2 regions of the Massilia sp. MP_M2 genome follow, and region 1 is predicted to be linked to the other one. Evidence: predicted binding sites of a transcription regulator. Region 1 holds the regulator's gene; the other holds the start of a gene.
What was found. Region 1 encodes sigma-54, which starts transcription at its own class of promoters, with help from an activator protein. Its sites were predicted from a motif close to TGGCANGNAANCTGCTTT; they were not measured.
Positions count from the first base shown of each region.

Region 2: a site for sigma-54 is predicted at 1,435-1,452, ahead of RCH14_RS09705 (PEP-CTERM sorting domain-containing protein). Genes of this name have one in related genera too.

Region 1 is NZ_JBCHJF010000005.1:87,125-90,534, forward strand. Features, by position in the region: gene lptB (LPS export ABC transporter ATP-binding protein) at 1-638, shown strand, start outside; gene RCH14_RS12915 (RNA polymerase factor sigma-54) at 653-2,140, shown strand; gene hpf (ribosome hibernation-promoting factor, HPF/YfiA family) at 2,215-2,571, shown strand; gene RCH14_RS12925 (enoyl-CoA hydratase/isomerase family protein) at 2,671-3,410, shown strand, end outside.
Region 2 is NZ_JBCHJF010000003.1:436,392-439,801, forward strand. Features, by position in the region: gene RCH14_RS09700 (primosomal protein N') at 1-812, shown strand, start outside; gene RCH14_RS09705 (PEP-CTERM sorting domain-containing protein) at 809-1,405, opposite strand; gene RCH14_RS09710 (dihydrolipoyl dehydrogenase) at 1,661-3,100, shown strand; gene RCH14_RS09715 (SRPBCC family protein) at 3,147-3,410, opposite strand, start outside.

The DNA of each region.
Region 1 (3,410 bases):
TGCTGGGCCCGAACGGCGCCGGCAAGACCACCTCGTTCTACATGATCGTCGGCCTGGTGCCGTCGGATGCCGGCTCGATCAGCATCAACGGCACCGACATCACCAGCCTGCCGATCCATCGCCGCGCGGTGCTGGGCCTGTCGTACCTGCCGCAAGAAGCCTCGGTGTTTCGCAAGCTGACGGTGGAAGAAAACATCCGCGCCGTGCTCGAACTGCAAAAGGTCAACGGCAAGTCGCTGACCAAAACCGAGATCAACGACCGCCTCGACAGCCTGCTGGCCGACCTGCAGATCGAGAAGCTGCGCGAGAACCCGGCGCTGTCGCTGTCGGGCGGCGAGCGACGCCGCGTGGAGATCGCGCGCGCACTGGCGACCAACCCGCGCTTCGTGCTGCTTGACGAGCCGTTCGCCGGCGTCGACCCGATCGCCGTGATCGAGATCCAGCGCATCGTGCGCTTCCTCAAGGAGCGCAAGATCGGGGTCCTGATCACCGACCACAATGTGCGCGAGACGCTCGGCATCTGCGACCGCGCCTACATCATCAATCAGGGGGCGGTGCTCGCATCCGGCCGTCCCGACGATATCATCGCCGACGAGTCGGTGCGCCGCGTGTACCTTGGTGAACATTTCCGCATGTAAGCCATGGTCAATCAATGAAACAGTCCCTTCAGCTCCGCACCTCGCAGCACCTGGCGCTCACGCCACAGCTGCAGCAATCGATCCGCTTGCTGCAGCTGTCGACGCTCGAACTGCATCAGGAGATCGAGCAGATACTGGGCGATAACCCGCTGCTCGAACGGCTCGACGATCCGCTCGATCATTCGGTGCGCTTGCTGGGCGATGGCGCCATCAACAATGCGCCGGCGCCGGGCGAGGCGCCGCCGGCGCCGGGCCAGCAGGCCGAAGGCGAGGGCAGCGCACCGGCCGAGGGCGAGGGCGCCGAAGGCGGCGCGGTCGATGGCGACCGGCCCGACACCGACTGGAACGAAGGCAGCGGCGCGTCGTCCGGCAGTAGTAGCAGCAGCGACGACGAAGACGGCCGCCCGCAGCTGGAGGCATGCGCGATCACGCTACGCGAACACCTGATGGAACAGGTGCGCGAAACGCTGCTCTCAACCCGCGACCGCGCGCTGGCCGAACTGGTGATCGACGCGCTGGACGACAACGGCTATCTGGACGAGCCGCTCGACGAGATCCACGCACGCCTGCCGGAAGAACTCGAGGTCGACCTGGACGAACTGCGCTGCGCGCTGGCGATGGTGCAGAGCATGGACCCGGTGGGCGTGGGCGCGCGCAGCGCATCCGAATGCCTGGCGCTGCAGATCCGGCGCATGCCGGGCGTGCCGATGGTCACGCGCCGCATGGCCCTGAAGATCGTCGAAGGGTACCTGACCTGGTTCGCGCAGCGCGAATACAGCAAGCTGAAAAAAGCACTCGATTGCGATGATGAAGATCTGCGCGAAGTGCAGGCCGTGGTCCGCCAGTGCAACCCGCACCCGGGCGCCGCGTTCGCGTCGAACGTGTCAGATTACGTGGTGCCGGACGTGATGGTGCGGCGCGCCAAGAATGGCTGGGCGGTCACGCTGAACCCGGACGTGATGCCGCGCCTGCGCGTCAACAGCCTGTACGCCACGATGCTCAAGCAGGGCCGCAGCGAGAGCCAGATGGGCGCGCAGATGCAAGAGGCGAAGTGGCTCATCAAGAATATGCGCCAGCGTTTTGACACGATCCTGCGTGTGGCCGAGGCCATTGTCGAGCGCCAGCGCAACTTTTTCAGCCACGGCGCGGTTGCCATGCGGCCCCTTGTTTTGCGCGAGATAGCTGATACACTAGGTCTGCACGAGAGCACGATTTCTCGTGTCACAACGCAGAAATACATGCTGACCCCGCACGGCATGTTCGAGTTGAAGTATTTCTTCGGTAGCCACGTTGCCACCGAGGCGGGAGGCGAAGCATCCTCAACGGCAATCCGTGCGCTCATCGCACAATTGACAGGAGCAGAAGACCCTAAGAATCCATTATCCGACAGCAAGATCGCGGAAATGCTCGGGGAACAAGGCATGGTCATTGCGCGCAGGACGGTCGCAAAATACCGTGAAGCGCTCAAGATCCCCCCCGTCAGTCTCCGCAAAGCCTTGTAACAACGCCGCTCATACAGCCTGTGCCTTCAGCTCCTGTATGGTGCAAGCGACGTGACATCTTCAAAGGAGTGTGTATGAACCTCACCATCAGTGGTCACCATCTCGAAGTAACCCCTGCCATCCGTGAATACGTTCAGAATAAGCTGGAACGCATTATTCGCCATTTCGATCAAGTCATAGATACCCACGTCTTCCTGGCCGTCGATAACCTCACCGAAAAAGAAAAAAGGCAAAAAGCTGAAATCAATGTCCAGGTGTCGGGCAAGACCCTGCACGTGGCGAGCGTCGCGCAAGACCTGTATGCCGCGATCGACATGTTGATGGATAAACTGGATCGACAAATCCTGAAGCACAAGCAGATGCTGAAAGACCATAACCGCACAGCGATCAAACGCCTGGACGTCGACGAAGCAGACGTCGCTGCCGCCTGATTCAAGCGCAGGTCACCATCGCCAGGGGCGTCTTTCAGAGACGCCCTTTTTGCATCCCGCTGCCGGTAAAATACGTGTTTCCTCCCGATGGATCACGCCATGTCCGAACACGTCCTGACCCGCATTGCCAACCGCACCGGCATCATCACCCTCGACCGGCCAAAGGCGCTCAATTCGCTGTCGCTGGACATGGTGCGCGCGCTGACCGCGATCCTGCTCGACTGGCAGCTTGACGCCGCCGTCGATGCGGTGGTGATCACCAGCAGCAGCGAAAAAGCACTGTGCGCGGGCGGTGATATCCGCTTCTTCCACGAGGTCGGCAACGCCTCGCCGCAAGATGGCAGCGCACTGCTCGAAGATTTTTTCACCGAAGAATACGCACTGAATCACCTGATCCATTTTTATCCAAAACCGTATATCGCACTGATGGACGGCGTGGTCATGGGCGGCGGCATGGGCATCGCGCAGGGCGGGCCCGATTGCGCCCTGCGCATCGTGACCGAGCGCACGAAGATGGCAATGCCCGAGGTGAATATCGGCCTGTTCCCCGATGTCGGCGGCAGCCATTTTCTGTCGCATGCGCCGGGGCAGTTGGGGATGTTCCTGGGCTTGACCGGCTTGACGATCGGCGCGGCCGATGCGCTGTACGTAGGCCTGGCCGACGTGTTCGTACCTGGCGCTGATTTGGCGGCCTTGCAGGCGCTGATCGAGGCGACGCCGGGCGCGGATCTGCAGGCGGCGATCCGCGCTCTCGCCAGCCAGCATGCCGGCGAGAGCGAATTGCAGGCCAACCGCGCGTGCATCGATGCGCACTTCGGCGCAGACTCGGTGGCGGCGAT
Region 2 (3,410 bases), on a different contig from region 1:
AGCCCGAGAACCGGCTGCGCTGCCACCACTGCAGTCTGGAGCTGCGCATCCCGCGCTCGTGTCCCACCTGCGGCAATGTCGACATCCAGCCATTGGGCCGGGGTACGCAGCGCGTCGAAGAGGGCTTGCGGGCGATGTTCCCCGAGGCGCGCATCCTGCGCATCGATGCCGATTCCACGCGCCTGAAGGGCAGCGCGCAGGCGGCGTTCGACAGCGTGCACCGGGGCGAGGTCGATATCCTGATCGGCACCCAGATGGTCGCCAAGGGCCACGACTTCAAGAAGCTCACGCTGGTGGGCATTCTGAACCCGGATACCGCGCTGTTCTCGCAGGACTACCGCGCCAGCGAGCGTCTGTTCGCGCAGCTGATGCAGGTGGCGGGGCGCGCGGGACGGGCCGGGGCGCCATCCGAGGTGCTGGTGCAGACGCGCTACGTGCAGCATCCGCTGTACGGCGCGGTGATGCGCCACGATTACGAGCGCTTTGCCGGCCAGTTGCTCGACGAACGGCGCGAAGCGGGCCTGCCGCCCTACATGTACCAGGCCTTGCTGCGGGCCGAAGCGCGCGAGCTGCCGATCGCGATTGCGTTTCTGGAAAGCGCGCGCGACTGCCTGGCGCACGACGGCATCCTGATCAATGACCCGATCCCGATGACGATGACGCGCGTGCACAATATGGACCGCGCCCAGCTGCTGGTGGAGTCCAGCTCGCGCCCGGCCTTGCAGGCCTTCCTGCGCGAGTGGATGGAAGCGCTGCGGGCCATGAAGGCCCGCGTGAAGTGGTCGCTCGAAGTCGACCCGCTCGATATTTAAGCCGCGCTGGCAGCCTTGCGCGCCGCCTGGCGGCGACGGTTTGCATAGCCCATCATGCCCAGGCCGGCGCCCAGCAGCAGACCGGTGGCTGGCTCAGGCACTTCGCCGGGCACTTCCACGTCGACGGGTTCCACGCCAAACGTCAGGGTGCCGAAGTTCCAGATGCCATCGACGCCAGCGAAGTCATCGAAGTCTTCATAGAATTCCAGGCGCAGGATGCCGTCGGCACCAACTGCGAACTCCAGGCCGAAGTCGGCCAGAGTGGCGGAACCGGCGTAGGTCGCGGTACCCGGACCGTCATCGCCGAAACCCGGGTTGAACACCACGCCGTCGATGCCGTCCGAGGCGGTGAACGCCAGGCCAATTTCGGACAGCCAGCTCGGCGAGAACGCCGTCAGGTTCAACGAGTAGGCGACGCTGGTAATGACCGAATTGGCGCCGACGTTAAAGTTCAGCACGGTATTGCCTGGATCGCCGATCTCACCCTGGCTCGTGACCCCAGCAACATTGACAACCAGCGGCGCGGCGAACACGGAAGAGCAAGCGAACAGCGACAGGCTAACAAGCAGTTTGTTGAAGGAAGCAAGTGACATGGGATCTCCTTGGTGGGTGAACCCGAAGTAGAGCAAATATCATGCCGTATTTCTATTTTTGATCTATGCAATTGATTCTTTTAAATAAAGTTTCTGAAAATTAAAGTTGTAACTTGCGATTTGTAAGATTTATCGACAGTTATTCAACATCATTTTTAAAACGCTGGCGCCCGATGGCATGCTGAATCGGTCAGTCCTGCCACCAGCGTGCTTGAAATAGCGTATCGTTTTGCCTGTCAACAGCGAAAGAGCACCATGAAACAATTGAACGTGGATGTCGCCGTCATCGGCACTGGCACCGCCGGCATGACGGCCTATCGCGCAGCCAAAGCGCAGGGCGCGCGCACCGTGGTGATCGAGGGCGCGCACTACGGCACCACCTGCGCCCGGGTCGGTTGCATGCCGAGCAAGCTCCTGATCGCTGCGGCCGAGGCGGCGCACACGCTGCACACGTCCGGCCCGTTTGGCGTGCATGCCGGCGAGGTGCGGATCGATGGCCCGGCCGTGATGGCGCGCGTCCAGCGCGAACGCGACCGTTTCGTCGGCTTCGTGCTCGAGGCCGTGGAAGCCATTCCCGTTCAGGACCGCCTGCAGGGCCACGCACGCTTTACCGGCCCGTGCACGCTGCAGGTCGACGACCATACCGAGATCCACGCCGGGCGCGTCGTCATCGCCACCGGCTCGACGCCACTGCGCCTGCCGCAGCTCGAGAACGTCGGTCCCGGCATCGTCACCAGCGACGACGTGTTTTACTGGAATGACCTGCCCGCCTCGGTGGCCGTGATCGGCACCGGCGTGATCGGCCTCGAACTGGGCCAGGCCCTGAGCCGCCTGGGCGTGCGCGTGCGTTTCTACGCGCGCGGCGGCTCCATCGCCAACATCAGCGACCCCGAAGTGCTGCGCTGCGCTGCGCGCGTGCTGGGCGAGGAAGTCGACATTGCGTTCCAGAGCGAGATCGTGACAGCAGTGCAGGAGGGCGACGAGGTCGTTTTGCATGTGCGCGACGCGCTGGGCAAGGAAAGCAGCGAACGCTTTCAGTACGTGCTGATGGCCGCCGGGCGCAGGCCGAACGTGCATGACCTGGGGCTGGAATTGACCGGCCTGGAGCGGGGCGCCGACGGCATCCCGACCTTTGACGTGCGCACGATGCAGTGTGGCACCAGCTCTATCTTCATCGCGGGCGACGCCAACAACGAGCGCCCGTTGCTGCACGACGCGGCTGATCACGGCAAGATCGCCGGCGACAATGCGGGCCGTTACCCCGACGTACGTCCGGGCCTGCGCCGCACGCCGATCGCGGTCGCCTTTACCGAGCCAAATATCGCCACGTTGGGCAAGAGCTACCGGGAACTGTGCGCGGGCGGGCAACGCAAATTCGCCGTGGGCAGCGTGTCGTTCGAGAACCAGGGCCGCAGCCGCGTCATGTTGCAGAACAAGGGGATGCTGCGGGTGTATGCCGAATACGGCTCGCGCCTGTTCCTGGGCGCCGAGATGATCGCGCCGCGCGCCGAACACCTGGCGCACCTGCTGTCATGGGCGTGCCAGATGCGCCTGACGGTCGACCAGATGCTGGAGATGCCGTTCTATCACCCGGTGATCGAAGAAGGCGTACGCACCGCGCTACGCGACCTGGCAACCAACCTGTCGCAGGGCGAGAGCACCACCCTCGCCGCCGAGACCCAGCCGGGTCTCTAGAGCGCGTCGCCGGATCGCCGGACCGCCGGATCGCCGGACCGCCGGATCAGTTGAGCAGGGTGCTGGCCAGCTTGCCCTGGCCGGCCAGCTGGCGCAGGATGCGCACCGTGTCGATGTCGGCTTCTTCGTAGGCCGACTTCTTGAATTCGTCGTACATCGCATTGGCCTGGTCGACATGTTCGCCCATGCCGTCGTCGTAGCAGAAGCGCACCAGCAGCATGGCGCTGGTGGGCGCCTCGATGACCATGCGCAGCGTCGAGGCCGTGATGTCGCCCTGGGCCGGCACGTCGTAGTGCACCTCTTGCAGCGG